DNA from 3 places in the Micromonospora sp. ATA51 genome. Region 1 is predicted to be linked to each of the others. Evidence: riboswitches for the same ligand, from Rfam matches in the RefSeq annotation. Region 1 holds a riboswitch; each other region holds the start of a gene.

Region 1 (6,276 bases):
CGCGCAGCAGCGCCGGGGCGACGTGCGTCGCCGCGGACACGACTGCCGGGGCGTTGTGCCCCGCCACCCGGAACAGGTAGTCGCGTTCGTCCTTCGTCAGCCGCAGCGCCCGGGCGAGCGACGCGAGCATCTGCGCGCTCGGCTGCGGGCCGCGCTGCTGTTCGAGCCGGGTGTAGTAGTCGGTCGACATCGCGGCGAGGGCAGCGACCTCCTCACGGCGCAGGCCCGGTGCACGCCGGCGCGCGCCCGCAGCCAGCCCGACGTCCCCGGGCTGCAGCGCCTCGCGGCGGCGGCGCAGGAAATCGGCCAGTGCTGCACGATCCATGATCCCAGTATCCGGCTGCGGCGGGCGCGAACCAGGGATTGCGGATCCCCCGATGACCGGTCTCTGCCCCGAACCCGGGACGACGGCGAAGCTCGGTGCATGAACATCTCCGGAAACACCATCTTCATCCCCGGCTCCACGAGCGGGATCGGTCTCGCCCTGGCGCTCGAGCTGCGGGCCAAGGGCAACACGGTCATCGTCGGCGGTCGGCGCACCGACCTGCTCGAGCAGATCGCCGCGGAGCAACCCGACATCGACACCGTGGCGATCGACACGACGAGCGCCGCGAGCATCGACGCCGCCGCGAAGGAGGTGCTGGCGAAGCACCCGGACCTGAATGTCCTCGTCACGATGGCCGGCATCATGCGCATCGAGGACTGGCACAAGCCGGAATCGTTCCTCGCCTCGGCCGAGGCGGTGCTGACGACCAACGTGCTCGGCCCGATCCGCCTCATCGCCGCGTTCATCGAGCACCTGCAGGCGCAGCCGGACGCCACCATCGTCACCGTCTCCTCGGGCCTCGCGTTCGCGCCGCTCAAGGTCACCCCGAGCTACAACGCGTCGAAGGCCGCGATCCACATGCTCAGCGAGTCGATCCGGCTGCAGCTCGCGGACACGACCGTGAAGATCGTGGAGCTCGAACCGCCGGCCGTCCGCACCGCGCTGCTGCCCGGGCAGGAGACCAGCGAGTACGGGGTGCCGCTGGACGAGTTCGTGGCGGAGGTCGTCGCGCTGCTCGAGTCGCAGCCCGACGCGAAGGAGATCCAGGTCGAGCGGGTGAAGTTCCTCCGCTACGGCGAGGCGCGCGGCGACTACGACCAGGTCGTCGCGACGCTCAACGCGTCCGACCCCCACGGGAAGTAGTCTCGGCCGGCCCCGGCGGCGGGTGGCTCGCTTACGGGACCATGGAGCCGCCATGACGTCGGGAAACGGTCAAGCGTCACCTGAGGGTTGCCGAAGAAAAATAGCGCGCAGGTTGAAGGCCAAGATTAGGAAAGATTAAGAATCCGATTAGCGGAGTCTTACGTACGCACAATTCCGGCACCCAATGTGCCCGCTTGACAGCGCAGGGAATTGGCGTCACCGGCTCGTTGATTTCTCCGGGCCGTCCTCACTAATGTTGGTCAGCGTCCGTTCCGGATGTCGGTCTCCACCTGGAGTGCCCCGGGACGGCCACCGCCGAGTCGCTGGACGTCACTGGCGTCGCCAGGCGAGCCGGGGAACCACCGCAGGTTTCGGGGTGAATCCGCATCAGCGGTAGGGCGCCTTCCACGCCCGAACCCGTCAGCTAACCCGGCAGGCGGTCGAGGTCGGTGCACGTGGGGTGCGTCGGCCTCGAGTGGAAGGAGCCGAAGCCGTTGCCACCCGTGCGCACCCGGCCCGCCGGATCGCGTCTGTTCACCAGAATCCTCGCCGTCGCGGCGGCGGCCATGGTGGCCGTCGGGCCAGCGGCCCCCGCCCACGCCGCACCGTCGGCCGCCGATGTGCAGCAGCAGATCGATGCGGCGTGGCAAAAGCTCGAACCCGTCATCGAGCAGTACAACAAGGTCCGGTCGGAACTGGCCGTGGACCAGCGGAGGTCGGCCGAACTGAGCCGGAGGATCGAGCCGCTCGGCAAGTCGGTGGAGATCAGCAGGACCCGGGTCCAGGAGATTGTGACGGGGTACTACAAGCAGGAAAAATCGCTTTCCACATTCAACGCCCTGCTGTCCCGCGGCTCGCCGCCGATCGCGTTGGGGGATCAGCTCGCGCTCGTGAATCAGGTGGCAAATTCGGAGCAGCGACAGATCACCCGGCTGTCGGCCCAGCAGGCGAGCTACGACGCCGACAAGGAGAAGGTTGACGCGCTGATCGCGATACAGCAGCGCCAGCAGGCCCAGCTGGCGGCTCGCAAGAAGGCCATCGACGCCGAGATCAAGCGGCTGGATGCGCTACACAGACAGGTCGCCGCCGCGGAGGCGACCGCAACGGCCAAGGCGGCCGCGGACGCCGCGGCGGCCAGAGCCGCAGCCGCCGCGCAGACAGCCGCCACCGCGAGCAGCAGCTCACCCATCACGTCGACCAGTTCGCTGTTCATCGGTGGGAAGTGTCCCGCCGTCCCCATCACGGGAAGCGGCGGCGTCGCGGCGAAAACCGCGTGCAATCAGATCGGCGAGCCGTACGTGTGGGCGGCCGACGGTCCCGACTCGTTCGACTGCTCCGGCCTGACCCAGTACGCGTGGGCCTCCGCCGGGGTGCAGCTGACCCATTACACAGGTTCTCAATGGACCGCAGGTGTGGCGGTGAGCAGAGCAAACCTTCGCACGGGTGACCTCGTCTTCTTCTACTCCGATCACCATCACGTGGGCATCTACGTCGGCAACGGACTGATCGTCCACGCCCCGCATACCGGGGACGTGGTCCGAATGGCCCAGCTGGCGGATATGCCGTACAGCGGTGCTCGCCGCCCCGGCTGACCGTCCGGTCCCGAGCTGTAGGTTCTCAACCTCGATGACGCTTTCTCAAGATCATGCCGCCGCGGATGTGGGCAACGAGCCCGCTGGCGGTGCTCCGGCTCCGGGGCGTCACTCTGGAGGTCGGTGCTGGCGCCCGGCCTGATCGCCAAGAACGGCGCCAGGCTGAACGGGGCCCCGCTCGGGGACGATGCCTACGGCGTGCCGGGCAGCCGGACCGTGACGAGGAGACCGCCGACGGGGCTGGGGACGAGGTCGAGGGTCCCGTCGTGGGCGCGGACGATGCTGTGCACGATGGCCAGGCCGAGGCCGACGCCGGCGTGTTCGTCGGTGTGTACGCGTTCCGTTCCGCGCTGGAAGGGTTCGGTGAGGGTCGGTATCAGTTCTGGTGGGAGCCGACGACCCGTGTTCTCGACCTGCAGCACGCTCGTGTCGCCGTGCGCCTCGGTGTGGACCGTCACGGTGCCGTCAGCGGGGAGGTTGTGGACGACGGCGTTCTGGACGAGGTTGGTCACCATCCGCAACAGGAGCTCGGCGGAGCCGCTGGTCTGGGCCGCCCCGCCGGTGACGTCCAGCGTGATCCGGCGCTGTTCGGCGAGGGGAAGCAGCGTTTCGGCGGCTTCTTCGGCGATGAGGGAGAGGTCGACGCTCTCGCGGGTGAAGTTTCCGCGGTCGCCGCGGCTGAGCAGCAGGAGGGCCTCGGTGAGGTCGATCGCCCGCTTGTTGACGACGTGCAGGCGTTCGATGAGTTCGCCCCGGACTCGCGTGGGGTCCTGGCGGGCGACGTCCAGGAGCGTCCGCGAGATCGCCAGCGGGGTGCGCAGTTCGTGGGAGGCGTTCGCGGCGAACCTCTGCTTCTCGGCGACGTGGGACTCGAGTTGTTCGAGCATCGAGTCGAACGCGTCGGAGAGTTCACGGAATTCGTCCTGGCGGCCCTTCATACGGATCCGGTGGGACAGCGACCCCCTCCCGGCCATCCGTGCCGCATCCGTGATCTGTGTGAGTGGTGCGAGCATCCGGCCGGCGAGGGTCCATCCCCCGACGAGCCCGAACATGAGCAGGAAGACCATCGCTACGGCCGCGGCGGGGGCGAAGGTGTGCACAAGGAGGTAGCGGTTGGGCGAGATCCCGAGAAGGCCCTGGGAGGTGTCGGGTACGTAGCGCAGCAGGAACCCCCACACCACGGCCAGCAGGAGGGCGCCGGCGACGGCGAGGAACCCGGCGTAGCTGAGGGTGAGTTTCAGTCGGGCGCTGAGCCCTGGGCGTCTATGCATGCGTACTGCCGGGGGCGGTGGTGTCCCTGCCAGGGGCGATCGTGTTCATACCCGTGTCGATCCGGTAGCCGACGCCGGGAACGGTGGCGATGATCCATGGTTCGCCGAGCCGTTTGCGCAGTGCGGAGACGGTGATGCGCACGGCGTTGGTGAGGGGGTTGGCGTTCTCGTCCCAGGCCCGTTCCAGCAGCTCCTCGGCGCTGACGACCCCGCCCTCGGCGGCGACGAGGACTTCCAGCACGGCGAACTGTTTGCGGGTGAGCGCGACGTAGCGTCCGTCGCGGAAGACCTCCCGACGGAAGGGGTCGAGCCGCAGGCCCGCGATCTCGCGGACCGGGGGCCGGGCGTACGCGCGTCTGCGGTCGAGCGCCCTCAGCCGCAGGACGAGCTCCCGCAGCTCGAACGGTTTGGTGAGGTAGTCGTCGGCGCCGAGCTCGAACCCGGAAGCCTTGTCGTCGATCCGGTCGGCAGCGGTGAGCATGAGGATCGGGATGCCGCTGCCGGAGGCGACGATGCGCCGGGCGACCTCGTCGCCGGAGGGGCCGGGGATGTCGCGGTCGAGGACCGCGAGGTCGTAGGAGTTGACGCTGAGCAGTTCCAGGGCGCAGTCGCCGTCGCCGGCGATGTCGGCGGCAATCGCCTCCAGCCGCAGACCGTCACGAACCGCTTCGGCCAGGTAGGGCTCGTCCTCCACGATCAGTACGCGCATGCCTGAAGCCTATTGTCAGCACAAACTATCGCCGACGGGTGCATACCGGACACGCGCCTCAGCCTGCCGATGCCGGCGCGGGGCGAGGCTGGTCCGACGGCACCTCCGCCGTAGTGCGCCACCAGTGGCGCGACGCCAGCGCGGCCAGCACGGCGCCGGCGGCGTTGACCAGTACGTCATCCACGGAGGACACCCGGTCCAGCCGCAGGACGTACTGCGCGGTTTCGACCAGGACCGAACAGCCTGCCCCGAACGCCAGGATCCGCGGCACGGACGCCAGCGCCGCGAACCGCATCGGAGCGAAGAACCCCAGCGCCGCGAAGATCAGCAGGTTGCCGACGATCCCGACCGGCCCCATCGTGACCAGGTCCCGCAGCGGGACCAGACTCACCCGGCCGGGGACGATGCCGGCCCCAAGGCCCGGCATCATGGTCATCCACACGAACGGCACCGTCCCGTGGACCATGCCCACCTCGGCCAGCGACATCCGCCACGCCGATGTGACGCCAGCGGCACGCCGACGGCGCGCCAGAGCCCATACCACCAGAGCGGCCAACGGCACCGCGACCAGCATCATGAGCAGCACACCGTTGAACGTATCGAAGCAGCCGTGCCACCGCCCGGCCATGCACCTCGGAGCGGACATCATGAGCGGCCGCCGCACGGCGAACGCCACGCTCGCCACGCCCAGGATCGCCAAGCTGACAAGCACGATCCTGCGCGTGCGGCGAGGCGGTGCTGACAGGGATGCGCTGTGGTTCATGTTCCCATTGGAAACGGAGGGCCGTTGCGGTGGCGTATGCGATTTTGGATAAGTCCGCGATACACGGAATCCCCGGCGTCGTCGCCCGGCACCTCTGCCGCGACCAGAGCCCGCAGCCGGCTGTCGACATCGACGGGCAACCGGTCCACGACCCGGACGGTCAGCGCTTGCTCGACCCGGTGCAGCGCGGGAGCGCACGATCCGGTCGATCCGCCCGGCCACCGGCGGCTCGATCCGCTCCGTCCGGCAGCGCACCAGCAGCTCGTCGCGAACCGACTTCGGGCGCCGTTCGGCCTCGCACACCGCGGCATCGGCGGACTTCCGTCCCGTCGACGCCGCTCAACAACCCGCTGCGGAAAGCGCCATGATCTTGAGACAGCAGCGCCGACAGCAACCTGAGAAACCGACATGATGGCGCTGCCAAGTACACCCCACCCGCGACATCGGGTGTGAGAACCTACACGAGCCACCGGACACCGCTGACGCTTCCGCCGTAGTCAGGTGACGGTAGCGCCGACGTGGGTCTCGGCGCACACCGTTCGTGTGCGGTGCGCTCCTCCGCCCGAAGCGGGACCGCCGGGACGTACCCGACGGCCCCGACGGTCAACTCAGTGGACGACGACGGGCGTCTTCCCCTGCTCCCCCGGCTGGTCGTCGAGCAGGTACGACCGCTCACGCCGGCGGGGCAGGAACGCGGCCGGGATGAACGTCAGCAGCACCAGCGCGAACGCCACCCAGAACGTCGTGCCGAA
Region 2 (6,276 bases), on a different contig from region 1:
CTTGGGAAGCTGATGTTCTGCCATTGAACTACACCCGCAGGCGGCACCACTGTACCTGAGGTCACCGCGGCCGTGCATCCAGGTACCCCGGCGCGCCCGCCCCGGGCGAAACCACCCTGTCACGACCGTGAAATCACGGACCCGCCCCTGTGCAGGAGAAAGTTTCACTACGGCAACATATGCCCGTTCTCAAATCCGTCGATCGGTTGTAACGTCACCCACACGTTCTCAGCCACGGCCCGACATACCCCCTGTCGTGCCGCCAGAAAGAGGTGGGCCCATGGGACTTCGTCCCAACCTGCTGGCCCGGCGTGCCGCCGGTGTCGCGTCGACGACCCTCGCGCTGCTGCTCAGCACCGCTGCCGTGGGCGTCGTTCCCGCTGCTTCGGCCTTCTCGGCCGCCCCCGGCGCGTCCTGCGCCGAGCCGACCGACGTCCACTCGGACGCGCGGGTCAAGAAGGGCGGCACGGCCAAGCACGACCCGAACGAGCTGACCGTCAAGCAGGTCCGTGACCGCGAGGCCGACCTCGCCGCCGCGCTGCGCGAGCGGGCCAACTTCCGCGCCGGCGCCGCGCCACCACCCTGGCCACGGTCACCATCCCCGTCGTCGTGCACGTCATCCAGCGGGACACCACCCGGGCCGGCGGCAACATCCCGGACTCGCTGGTCACCGCCCAGATCGACGTGCTCAACCAGGCCTACAACGGTGCCACCGGGGGTGCGCCCACCGCGTTCGGCTTCCAGTTGCAGAAGGTCCACCACGTGACCAACGCCGCCTGGTACCCGATCGTGCAGGGCTCCTCCGCCGAGCGGCAGATGAAGACCTCGCTGCGCGAGGGCGGCAAGAACACGCTGAACCTCTACCTGGGCGAGCTCAGCGACGACCTGCTGGGCTGGGCGACCTTCCCGAAACGCAAGCTGGACAGCATGGACGGCGTGGTCGCGCTGAGCGAGTCGCTGCCGGGTGGCACCGCTACCAACTACAACCAGGGCGACACCGGCACCCACGAGGTCGGCCACTGGCTGAACCTCTACCACACCTTCCAGGGCGGGTGCTCCGGCTCGGGTGACAGCGTCAGCGACACCCCGGCGGAGTCGTCGCCGGCGTTCCAGTGCCCGACCGGGCGGGACACCTGCGCCACGGCCGGCCTGGACCCGATCACCAACTTCATGGACTACACCTACGACTCGTGCATGTACCAGTTCACCCCTGGCCAGGCGAGCCGCATGCTGACCGCGTGGAACGCCTACCGCGCGGCGTAACACCCCAGCAGACGCCGGTGCCGGCTCCGTCTCACGACGGGGCCGGCACCACCGCATTCACGGGGCCTCGGCCAGGGTCAGGCCGCCGTCCGGCGGGTGTCGAAGCCGTGCCGTCCGCGCCGGGCCGGCCGCTGATCGGGTACGCCCGCCGCGTCGCCAGCCAGATGCGCCGCCCGCGGGTCGAGCCAGACCTCAACGGCCGGTTGCCCGCCGCCGCGGCTCGTCGCCTCGCTCTGCCCGCGACGGGTGAGCATGGCGACGTCGATCGTGAACTCGAACAGCCGCCAGTCGACCTGTGGCGCGGCCCGGCCGATCTCGGCGACCCGGGCCACCCGGGCCTGGTCGGTGACAGGTCGGGCGCGGCCCGCCACGTACGCCTCGTCGTCGCTCTCCTCGGGCGGGAACGAATGCAGCGCGTAACGGCCGTCGCGTTCGAGGTCACGGCGTTTCGGCGAGTCGATGACGAAGCAGAAGAGCCCCTCGTCGGTGATGACCGGCGAGACCGGGTGGACCCGGGGGCCGCCGTCGGCGCGGACCGTGGCGAGATAGCCGAAGCCCGGCCCGTACTGCTGCATGAGAAGGCGGATCTCGTCGGCGAGGCGCGGCTCGTCGGCGGCGAATTCGGACCAGGAAGCCATGCGGACATTCTATCGAACACACGTACGAACGCGCAGCCCGACACGCAGGTCACCCGCTCCGGTGACGGCGCTCGGCGCCGTGCTCGCTATGGTGTTCCGATGCTGCTCTCCGACCGCGACCTCGTCAGCGAGATCAAGGCGGGCACGCTCGCGCTGGAGCCGTTCGAGCCCACGCTGGTGCAACCGTCCAGCATCGACGTACGCCTGGACAAGCTCTTCCGGGTGTTCAACAACCACCTCTACACGCACATCGACCCGTCGGTCCAGCAGGACGACCTGACCTCGATGGTCGAGGTGCCGGAGGGCGAGCCGTTCGTGCTGCACCCGGGTGAGTTCGTGCTCGCCTCGACGCTGGAGGTGATCTCGCTGGGCGACCAGCTCGCCGGCCGCCTCGAAGGGAAGAGCTCACTGGGCCGGCTCGGGCTGCTCACCCACTCCACCGCCGGCTTCATCGACCCGGGCTTCTCCGGCCACGTCACGCTGGAGCTCTCCAACGTGGCGAACCTGCCGATCACCCTCTGGCCCGGGATGAAGATCGGGCAGCTCTGCATCTTCCGGCTCTCCTCGCCGGCCGAGCACCCGTACGGCTCGGCCGTCTACGGCTCGCGCTACCAGGGGCAGCGCGGTCCGACGCCGAGCCGGTCCTGGCAGAACTGGCGCACCTGGCCGACCCGCTGATCGCGGAAGAGGCCCCCGCCACGCGAGAGCCCCTGCCGGTGGATCAGCCCGGTCGGCCGTAGCTGTTGATCTGGCCGTCGTCGACGCGTTTCATCGTGATCGGCTTGCCGGACTGGGAGGCGTGCACCACCCAGCCGCCGCCGACGTACATGCCGACGTGGTGCAGGTCGCTGTAGTAGAAGACCAGGTCACCGGCGCGTAGCTCGCTCCGGCTGATCCGGCGGGTGACGTCGTGCTGCTGCCGGGCGTTGTGCGGCAGCGAGACGCCGGCCTTGGCCCAGGCGGCCATGGTCAGGCCGGAGCAGTCGTAGTGGTCCGGGCCGGCGGCGCCCCAGACGTAGATCTTGCCGATCTGGGCGCAGGCGAACTTGACCGCGACCCCGGCGGGGCCGCCCGGGTAGCCGGACGGGCAGGGCGCGGGCCGCAGCGGGCCGCCGCCACCGCTGCCGTAGATCTTGAGGCGGAGCTTGTCCAGCTTGGCGATCTCGGCGTTGATCTGCTTCTTCTTCGCCGCGAGCTGGGCCTCGGTCCGGGTCAGCTGGGCGACCATCTCGTCGAGCGGCTTCTTCTTGGCGGCCAGCTCGTCGCGGAGTTCGACGACGTTGCGTACCTGCTGCTGCTGGCGGTGGGCGAAGCGGTCGAGCAGTTCGAGGCTCGTGACCACGTCGCTCGGCGACCGGCTGCCCAGTAGCGCGTTCACCGTCGACAGGTTGTCGCCCTTGTAGGCGTCGGCGGCGAGGCCGCCGACCTGACCCATGGCGAGGTCGACCTGGAGCTGCAACGGGGCGATCTGCTTGGCCAGGGCCTCGGCCTGCTTCCGCTTGGCGGCGAGGTCCTGACGGGTGGCGTTGTGCTGCTCGATGATCGGTTCGAGCTTGTTCCAGTCCTGGTCGATCTGGCGCTCGATCTCGGCGACCGACGGGTCGGCGTGAGCCGCCGTGGCGCCGCCGGTCAGGATGACGGCGGTACCGGCCAGGGCGGCGAGGGCGGTGGTGAAGCGGGACCAGCGTGGACGCGGCGCAGCCGTCATCCGGTCGTTCGACCGGACCGACGGTCGCCGCGGGGCATGGTGTGCCACCGGGCTTCCTGACTCCTTCTTCGCTGGCCGCCTACCGGGTTAGCTGACGGGTTCGGACGGGAAGGGAGCCGCCCTACCGCAGTGCTGCGGATTCACCCCAGGTAACTGGGTCCCCGGCTCGCCCGGAGGCGACTCGGCGGTGTCGGACCGTCACCACCCGGGTTGGGCGATGCACATTCCGGTCGACGATTGACCAGAGTAGAGAGCGCCGTTATCAATCCGCAACCCGGGGCGCCGTGACACTCCGTACCCGAATTCGCATGGGCCGCGCTGGTGAAGGTTTCCTTCACTCAACATCACTGTGGGGAAAGGTATTGACCCAACGCCATGGGTGGGGTGAGGGTGAGCACGCAGTGACTTCCGCCCGACCTGGAGGTTCGATGCTCCGTCCACCCTTGCCGCCGAGCAGACGAGTTCTGCTCGCCACCGCCGTGGCTGCGGCGACCGCCCTTCTCAGCACCGGACCCGTCGCCGCCGAGCCCCTGGCCGCCGGGTCGCCGACCGCCAGCAGCAGTACGCCGCCGCGGCGGCCGAGTACGGCGTGCCGGAGAGCGTCCTGCTCGGCGTGTCGTACCTGGAGTCCCGCTGGGACACCCACCCCGGCCAGCCGAGCACCAGCGGCGGCTACGGGCCGATGCACCTGACCGACGCCGAACAGGTCGCCTCGACCCCCGGCAGCTCACACGTCGACGAGAACGAGGACCCCCGGGGCGACGACGCCCGGCCGCTGGTGGTCGACACGTCGGCCGCCGCCGAGGCGACCGGCGACGACCTGCCGCAGGCGTCCCTGCAGACCCTCGACGCCGCCGCCGCGCTCACCGGCGTGGCCGAGGAGACGCTGCGCACCGACGCCACCGCCAACATCCGCGGCGGGGCGGCGCTGCTCGCGTCGTACCAGAAGGAACTGGCCGCGCCGGTCGGCGCCGACAGCGACCCGGCGGCCTGGTACGGCGCGGTGGCCCGGTACTCCGGCGCGGACACCGAGGACGCGGCGGCGGCCTTCGCCGACGAGGTGTACGACCAGATCAGCATCGGGGCCAGCCGGACCACCGACGACGGCCAGCGGGTGACCCTCACCGCGCGCCAGGTGACCCCCGACGAGTCCGGGCTGCACCGGCTCGGGCTGCGCCGCGCGGAGCGCCCGGACGGCCTGGAGTGCCCGGTCCGCCTCGCCTGCGAGTGGATCCCCGCGCCGTACGCGGAGTACGTCGTCCCGAAGACCGGCGAGGTGACCTACGGCAACCACGACCTCGGCAACCGGCCGGCGCAGCAGAAGATCGAGTACATCGTCATCCACGACACCGAGGGCTACTTCGGCCCGAGCGTGAACCTGGTCAAGGACAAGACCTACCTGGGCTGGCACTACACGCTGCGCTCGGTGGACGGCTACGTCGCCCAGCACATCAAGGCGAAGGACGTCGGCTGGCACGCCGGCAACTGGTACGTCAACGCCAAGTCCATCGGCATCGAGCACGAGGGCTTCGCCGGCCACGGCACCTGGTACACCGAGGCGATGTACCGGACCTCGGCCAAGCTGGTCCGGCACCTGGCGCTGCGGTTCCAGATCCCGCTGGACCGGCAGCACATCCTCGGCCACGACAACGTCCCCGGCACCACCGCCGGGACCGTGGCCGGCATGCACTGGGACCCGGGACCGTACTGGGACTGGTCGCACTACTTCGACCTGATGAAGGCGCCGTTCCAGGGCACCGGCACCCCGCACACCGGCCTGGTCACCATCGACCCGGACTACGCCAGCAACCAGCCGGCGTTCATCGGCTGCAACCAGCAGCCGCCGGGCGTGCCGAAGCCGACGCCGCCCGCCGCGCCGTGCCCGCTGCGCGGCTCCTCCTCGGTCGTGCTGCGCACCGGGCCGAGCGAGCTCGCCCCGCTGGTCAACGACCGTGGCCTGCGGCCGAACGGCACCCCGGACACCATGTACATCTCCGACCACGGCGCCCGAGCCTCGGCCGGCCAGACGTACGCCCTCGCGGACGTCCAGGGTGACTGGACCGCGATCTGGTACCTCGGCCAGAAGGCCTGGTTCTTCAACCCGTCCGCCGCGCCCACCGCGAAGTGGGCGCAGGGCTTCGTGGTGACGCCCAAGCCGGGCAAGACCACGATCCCGGTGTACGGGCGGGCCTACCCCGAGCGGGCCGCCTACCCGGCCACCATCCCGTACCAGGGCATCTCGCCGCTGCAGTACACCTTCGCGGCGGGCCAGCGGTACGCGCTCGGCGGCGTCCTCCCGGGCGAGTACTACCGGGCGGTCTCGTTCGACGGCTCCGCCCCCGGCGACCGGACGGTGGTCCGGGGCGAGAACCAGTACGTGCAGATCCAGTTCGGCCACCGGGTGATGTTCGCGAACCTGGACGACGTGCTGATCCTGCCGGCCGCGGTGGGCGCGCCGCAGTAGCCACCGCATCCGACGACGAAGGCCCCCGGTCAGCTCGACCGGGGGCCTTGTCGTCGGATCGGATCAGGTGACTCGGCGGTAGCCGGCCACCGGCATGTAGTTGACCTGGCTCACCTGGACCGGCTTGCCGGTCCGTGGCGCGTGCACCATCAGGCCGTTGCCGAGGTACAGGCCGACGTGGTGCAGGTCGCTGTAGAAGAACA
Region 3 (6,276 bases), on a different contig from region 1:
GGCCCGCCGCCGTGTCGCCGCGCGGCCGGCTCAGGAGCCGGTGGCGGGTTCGGCGGTGAAGAGGGCGAGCAGGGCGCCGACCTGCTGGTCGGCCTCGGCGGGGTGGCGGAAGTGGCCGCTCGGGTTGATCGTGTACTCGTTGCGCCGGCCCACCCGGGTGCGGCGCAGGTAGCCGCCCGCCTCCAGGTCGGCGACGATGGCCTGGGCGGCCCGTTCGGTCACCCCCACCTCGTCGGCGACGTCGCGCAGCCGGGCGGTGGGGTTTCGCGCGATGGCCAGCAGCACGTGCCCGTGGTTGGTGAGGAATGTCCAGTTCCGGCTGCTCCCGTTCTGGCCTGCTGTCGTCGCCATGTGCGTCATCGTATGGCCCTTCGTTCGCGTTTCCGGCCCTGCCCTCGCCCCGGCGAGGCGGGGCGGTCCCGGCCGTGGTGGCCGCACTCGTCCCGCGGTCAAGTCCCAGTCAACGTATGAAATCCGTATCACGTAAATCTTGACGTGCCTTCGGCTGCGTGTGACGGTTGGGGCCGAGGCCGCCTGCGCCGCCGGCCCGGCTGACCAGGTCGTTTCGCGCGAGGACGAGGTGAGGGAATTGACCCCGACCACTCCGGAGCAGGCACTCGCCGAGTTGCACGCCGGGAACCGGCGGTTCGTCACGGGCGTTCCGCGCCACCCCAACCAGGATGCCGGCCACCGGGCGGCGGTCGCCGACGGCCAGCACCCCTTCGCGGTGATCGTCGGCTGCTCCGACTCCCGCCTCGCCGCCGAGATCATCTTCGACCGCGGCCTGGGCGACCTCTTCGTGGTCCGGACCGCCGGCCACACGACGGGTCCCGAGGTGCTCGGCAGCGTCGAGTACGCCCTGACGGTGCTCGGCACCCCGCTGGTGCTGGTGCTCGGGCACGACTCCTGCGGCGCGGTGCAGGCCGCCAAGGAGGCGGTCACCACCGGCAGGACCCCCGCCGGGCACCTCGGCGCGGTGGTCGATGCCGTGGTGCCCAGCCTGCGCCGGGCGGCGGCGGAGGGCGTCGAGGACATCGACGGCATCGTCGACATCCACATCGCGCAGACCGTCGAGGCGCTGCTGGCCAGCTCCCCCGTCCTGGCCGGTGCGGTGGCCGCCGGGCGGTGCGCGGTGGTCGGCATGTCGTACCAGCTCGGCGCGGGCGAGGTGCGGACGGTGGCCACCGTTCCGGCGGGTGCGCCGACCAGGCCGCCCGCCCAGGTCGAGCACCCCACGCCCACCGCCGTCGGCTGACGCCGCGCCACCGGCACACGACGACCGAGGGGCCGTCCCGCGCGGTTCGGCGGGACGGCCCCTCGGCCGTGGTACGTCGTCGGTCAGAGCAGCGACATGTGCACGTGGTCGGTGTGGTTGGACGGCCCGCTGTAGGACTTCCAACCGGTCGCCGGGAACCAGATCTGCCGGTTCCAGATCACGTAGTAGATGCCGAGCCGGTCCGCGTTGCGGATCAGGAATGCGGCGACGTTGTTGCCGTACATCCGGGTGTCGTTGTTGTGCCAGGGGGCGAACCCGCTGTTCTGCAGCGACCAGTCGCAGGCCCGGCCCTTCGGGTGCTCCCACGGCCCGCCGGACCGGTAGCAGCCGGCGAAGCGGTTGAAGCCGGCCCGCCTCACCTCCTTGTACGCGTGCAGCGTGCGCGGCGTGATGCAGCCGGAGGTGGTGGGGTCGTTCTCGCTGCACGACTCCGGCTTCCAGTCCCCGTCGGCGGTGCGGCCGGGGCCGATCCGGGCGACCGGCGAGGTGGCCGAGACCAGGCCGCCGGTGAAGCCCTTCCCGCCGACCAGGGCGAGCGCCTTCTCCGTCTCGACTTTCTCCCGGGCCATCGCGTTCGTCAGCGTCTGCTGGGCGCGCACCTCGGCGTCGAGCGCCAGCTTGGCCTGTTCGGCGCGGTTCTTCGCCGCGTTGACCTCGGCCAGCTTCTGCGCGTTGACCATGTTCAGCTCGTCCAGGGCGGCGGCCCGCCGGACGAACGAGTCCGGGGCGTTGCTCTCCAGCAGCATGGCCACCGCGCCGATCCGGCCGGTCCGGTACGACTGTGCCGCGATCTGGGACACCTGCGGGCGCAGGGCGTCCAGCTGGTGCTGCGCCGCGCGTACCTCCAAGGCGAGCTGGAGCTGGCGCTGCCTCGACTTCGCCAGCTTGGTCTTCGCCTGCACGTAGTTGCGGTTGGCGGCCTCGATGGCGTCGGTGATGAGCTTCGGCTCGGCGTCCTCCTCGTGCCCCGAGGGGGTGGGGGGCGTCGTCGGCGCCGCGATCGCCGGCGCGGGGCCGGCGACGATGGTGAACGCGGTGAGCACGGCCACCACGGGGGTCAGCCAGCGGCGCAGGGGTGCCGTCACAGTGTTCCCTTCCGTCGACCGCCGACCGGGTTAGCTGACGGGTTCGGGGCGGAAGTGGCCCCTACCGCTGGCGCGGATTCACCCCATGTACCTGGTTCCCCGGTTCGCCGTACGGCGATTGGGCGGCGGTACCGCAGGCGCCGCTGCGCGCCTTCGGCGGTGACCGGCAGCGAGGTTACCCGAGAGTCCTCCCGAGGATCTACGTCCGGAAGCCGACTAAAAGCGGTAATTCGACGGCCAGCTCCGTGACCAGCATCGCGTTTGGCGCGGGCGGTCACGCTGCGCAGTTTCACCATGCGGTGTCCGTGCTCCTCCCCGGTCCGGTCCGGCCGCCGTGGGCGTCCCCGGTCGCGCCGCTGCGTGGTGCGCTGAGCGCCGCCAGCGCGGCGTCCGGCTCCGCGGGGGGACGGGACGCCGGCGCGGCGGGCTGCCCCGCGCCGCCCCGACCGGCGGTGGTCACCACGGCCGCCAGGCCGGTGGTGAGGGGTACGGCGGCGATCAGGCCGATCGTGGCCACCGCGCTGCGAACGATCTCCTGCGCCATGAACTCGCTGGTGAGGATCTCGCTCACCGGCCGCGAGTCGGCGACGAGCAGGAGCAGGAGCGGCAGCGAGGCGCCCGCGTACGCCAGCACGATGGTGTTGACCGTGGAGGCGATGTGGGCGCGGCCGACGCGGGTGGCCGCGCGGTAGAGCTGCAACCGGGACAGCCCCGGATTGGCGTGCGCCAGCTCGGTGACGGTGGCCGCCTGGGTGACCGTCACGTCGTCCAGCACGCCCAGCGAGCCGATGACGATGCCGGCCAGCAGCAGCCCGTGCAGGTCGACGTCCCGCTGGAACATCGACAGCGTGGTGGCGTCCTCGCTGCCGAATCCGGTCAGGTGGGTGGCGGCGGTGGCGAGCGTGCCGAGGACACCGGTCAGCACCAGGCTGCCGAGGGTGCCGAGAACCGCCACCGAGGTCTGCGCGGTGATCCCGTGGGTCAGGTACAGCACCACGAACATGATAAGCGCCGAGCCGACGATCGCCACCAGCAGCGGTGGCTGGCCGGCGCCGATCCCCGGCAGCACGAAGCCGAGCAGGATGGCGAAGCTCGCGACCAGGCCGCCGAGCGCGGCCAGCCCCCGCCAGCGGCCGAACGCGACGATGGCGACGGCGAACAGTGCCGCCAGCCACACCAGCGGCTTGCCCCGCTGGTGCTCGGCGATGTTGTAGCTCTTCGTCGCGGGGTCGGCCGGGTCCACCAGTTCCACCAGGACGATCCGGTCGCCGACCTCGACGGTGGGCGCGCCGGGGCCGACGGGAATCGGGGTCTCCACCTGGCGGCCGGCGTCCGGGCCCTGCTCGACCGCCACGCGGACGGTGCCGCAGGGCCCGGCGGAGCCACCCGGGGTGCCCTCCGGCACCTCCGCCGCCGGCGGGCACGGCTCGGTGACCACCCGGGTCACCGTGCCGTGGTAGCGCGGCACGTCGGCCGCGCGCTCCGGGGCCGGGGTGTCCCGGGGCCAGAGCACCAGGGCGGCGAGCACGCTGAGGACGAACAGCGGGACCACCGTGGCGACGAGGATCCGTCGTACGCCCGGCGGGGCGGCCGGAGCTGGACCGGTGTGGTCGGCGCCCATGGTGAGTCTCCCAACGGTTCTCAGGCGAGGTACGTGTCACCGGGCCGGTCGGTTCACCGGGCCGGGACAGGCGTCCGCCGGTGCGGCGGTCGCCGGGGCCGTCGCAGGGAATGCTAGTCAGGCCGACCGGCGGTCCCGCCGGGCGGCGCTCCGCGGCGCGGAGCGGGCCATTCCTCCCGACCGGTACGACCCGGCAGGTTAGCGTGGTCTCCGTGCGTACGGAGGCGGTGGTGACGCCCGGACGGTGGGTCCGGCTCCTGCTGCTGCTCAGCACGCTGGTCGGGCTCGCCGCCATGCACACCCTCGGCCACGGCGCGCACGCCTCCGGTGGGCACCGGGCGGGTCACGAGACGCAGCGCGCCGGGCACCACCTCGATCTTTCGGCGGTCCTCGCCGAGGCGGTCGCGACCGTCGCCGCGGCGGTGGCCGACTGCCCGGGTGACGGCTGCCACGCCCGCGCGCTCCCGCTGACCGGTCCCAAGGACGACCGGTCGGGGTGGAGCGTCTGCCTGGCGGTGCTCGGCGCGTTCGCCGTGGCGCTGCTGGTCGCCGTGCTGCTGCGGGCCGGTTCGCGGCCCGTCGGACGGCCGCCCGCGGATCGCCGCGACCCGCCTGCGGACCGCGGGCCCCGCCGCCCCGGCCCTTCGCACTGCGTCTGGTGACGGCGTCGGTGCTGCGCAGATAGGACGCCCGACGCGGGTGGCCGTCCGGTGACCCGCGTCCCGTGTCCGCTGCGTACGTTCCGACACCGAAAGGTCTTTCCTGTGTTCACTCGTACCATCGCGCGTCGTGCCGCCCTGGCCGGCGCGACCGCTCTCGCCGCGCTCGCCCTGGCGGCCTGCGGCGACGCCGACCACTCGACGTCCGGCTCCGGCCACAACATGCCGGGCATGGGCGGCGCCGGCACGCCCACCGTGGGCGCTCGGCATCGTTCGCCGAGGCCGACGTGATGTTCGCCCGGATGATGATCCCGCATCACCAGCAGGCCGTGGAGATGGCCGAGCTGGCCGACAGCCGGGCCGCCGACCCGGAGGTGAAGAAGCTGGCGGGGCAGATCAAGGCTGCCCAGGCGCCGGAGATCGCCACCATGAACGGCTGGCTCACTGCCTGGGGCGCGCCGGCGCCGTCGGCGAGCGCGGGTCACGGCACGCCGGGGATGACTCACGGCATGCCCGGCATGATGTCCGACGCCGACCTGGCGAAGCTCGAGGCGGCGTCCGGGGTCGACTTCGACCGGCAGTTCCTGACCATGATGATCGCCCACCACGAGGGCGCCATCACCATGGCGCAGGAGGAGATCGCGAGCGGCGCCAAGCCGGACGCCCGGGCGCTCGCTGAGCGGATCGTCACCGCCCAGCGGGGCGAGATCGACCTCATGAACAAGATCCTCGACCGGCTCTGAGTCCCACCTGCCGGGTGTCCGGTCCGCCCCTGCGGCCCGGGCGCCCGGCGTGGCCGGCCGGAGCGCGCTCGTCAGGGGTGGGCCGGGCGGTTCACGTCAGGCCGGCGCGACGACGGCGGTACTCCTCCTCGTCGATCTCGCCGCGGGCGTACCGCTCGTCGAGGATGCGCCGGGCCGGGGAGGGCGCGGTCCCGCCCAGTTGACCGCCGATCAGCCGCGCTTCATCAGCCGGCCGACGGCGGCCATCATCTCGCCGGCCATCTCGTCGGCCCGTCCCTCGGCGGCGCCCTCGTGCATGCAGTGTCGGGCGTGTCCGTCGAGCAGGCCGAGCGCCACCTTGTCGAGGGCGGCCTGGATGGCGGAGATCTGGGTGAGCACGTCGATGCAGTACCGGTCGTCGTCGACCATCTTCTCGATGCCGCGGACCTGGCCCTCGATGCGGCGGAGCCGCGCGAGCAGTTGGTCCTTGCTGGCGGTGTAGCCCCGGGTCGGGGTCGTCGGTGCGGTCATGACGTCCAGGATAGCGTACCCCTCGGGGGTATGGTACGGTCCTGATCAGGTCCGGATACCCCAAGGGGGTACCGGTAACGTGAGATAGCATGGGAACGGCGGAAGGGGAGTTGCGATGGTCACCACCACCTACCAGGTCCAGGGCATGACCTGCGGGCACTGCGTCAGCTCGGTCAGCGCCGAGGTCGGCGCGATCCCGGGCGTCAGCGACGTCCAGGTCGACCTGGCCTCCGGCCAGGTCACCGTCACCAGCGAGAGCCCGTTGGACCCGGACACCGTCCGCGCCGCCGTGGACGAGGCCGGCTACGACCTCGTCGGGGCGTGACGGGTCCGCGGACCCGAAGGAACCGAGGTATCACGATGAACACGGCGACGAAACTGA

What was found. Region 1 has a riboswitch for cyclic di-AMP ahead of JNW87_RS00940 (NlpC/P60 family protein). Riboswitches for the same ligand answer to the same signal wherever they lie in the genome.
Region 2: it holds a riboswitch for cyclic di-AMP, as region 1 does, so the genes downstream of both, JNW87_RS10055 (NlpC/P60 family protein) here and JNW87_RS00940 (NlpC/P60 family protein) in region 1, are expected to answer to the same signal.
Region 3: it holds a riboswitch for cyclic di-AMP, as region 1 does, so the genes downstream of both, JNW87_RS25675 (hypothetical protein) here and JNW87_RS00940 (NlpC/P60 family protein) in region 1, are expected to answer to the same signal.

What each region holds. Positions count from the first base shown of each region.
Region 1 covers NZ_JAEVHJ010000002.1:61,952-68,227, forward strand. Annotated here, with positions in the region: gene JNW87_RS00930 (helix-turn-helix transcriptional regulator) at 1-325, opposite strand, end outside; gene JNW87_RS00935 (SDR family oxidoreductase) at 425-1,189, shown strand; cyclic di-AMP (ydaO/yuaA leader) riboswitch at 1,493-1,643, shown strand; gene JNW87_RS00940 (NlpC/P60 family protein) at 1,645-2,781, shown strand; gene JNW87_RS00945 (HAMP domain-containing sensor histidine kinase) at 2,973-4,052, opposite strand; gene JNW87_RS00950 (response regulator transcription factor) at 4,045-4,761, opposite strand; gene JNW87_RS00955 (VanZ family protein) at 4,820-5,524, opposite strand; gene JNW87_RS00960 (DHA2 family efflux MFS transporter permease subunit) at 6,133-6,276, opposite strand, start outside.
Region 2 covers NZ_JAEVHJ010000042.1:18,172-24,447, forward strand. Annotated here, with positions in the region: tRNA gene JNW87_RS10035 (tRNA-Gly) at 1-38, opposite strand, end outside; partial or broken gene JNW87_RS10040 (zinc metalloprotease) at 281-1,263, shown strand; gene JNW87_RS10045 (pyridoxamine 5'-phosphate oxidase family protein) at 1,341-1,901, opposite strand; gene dcd (dCTP deaminase) at 2,001-2,579, shown strand; gene JNW87_RS10055 (NlpC/P60 family protein) at 2,623-3,609, opposite strand; cyclic di-AMP (ydaO/yuaA leader) riboswitch at 3,671-3,806, opposite strand; gene JNW87_RS10060 (N-acetylmuramoyl-L-alanine amidase) at 4,199-6,073, shown strand; gene JNW87_RS10065 (C40 family peptidase) at 6,137-6,276, opposite strand, start outside.
Region 3 covers NZ_JAEVHJ010000203.1:1,558-7,833, forward strand. Annotated here, with positions in the region: gene JNW87_RS25665 (MarR family winged helix-turn-helix transcriptional regulator) at 31-360, opposite strand; gene JNW87_RS25670 (carbonic anhydrase) at 590-1,255, shown strand; gene JNW87_RS25675 (hypothetical protein) at 1,339-2,361, opposite strand; cyclic di-AMP (ydaO/yuaA leader) riboswitch at 2,366-2,496, opposite strand; gene JNW87_RS25680 (YibE/F family protein) at 2,651-3,982, opposite strand; gene JNW87_RS25685 (hypothetical protein) at 4,195-4,644, shown strand; gene JNW87_RS40830 (hypothetical protein) at 4,747-4,932, shown strand; gene JNW87_RS25690 (DUF305 domain-containing protein) at 4,944-5,384, shown strand; gene JNW87_RS25695 (SHOCT domain-containing protein) at 5,476-5,685, opposite strand; gene JNW87_RS25700 (metal-sensitive transcriptional regulator) at 5,595-5,894, opposite strand; gene JNW87_RS25705 (heavy-metal-associated domain-containing protein) at 6,010-6,219, shown strand; gene JNW87_RS25710 (hypothetical protein) at 6,255-6,276, shown strand, end outside.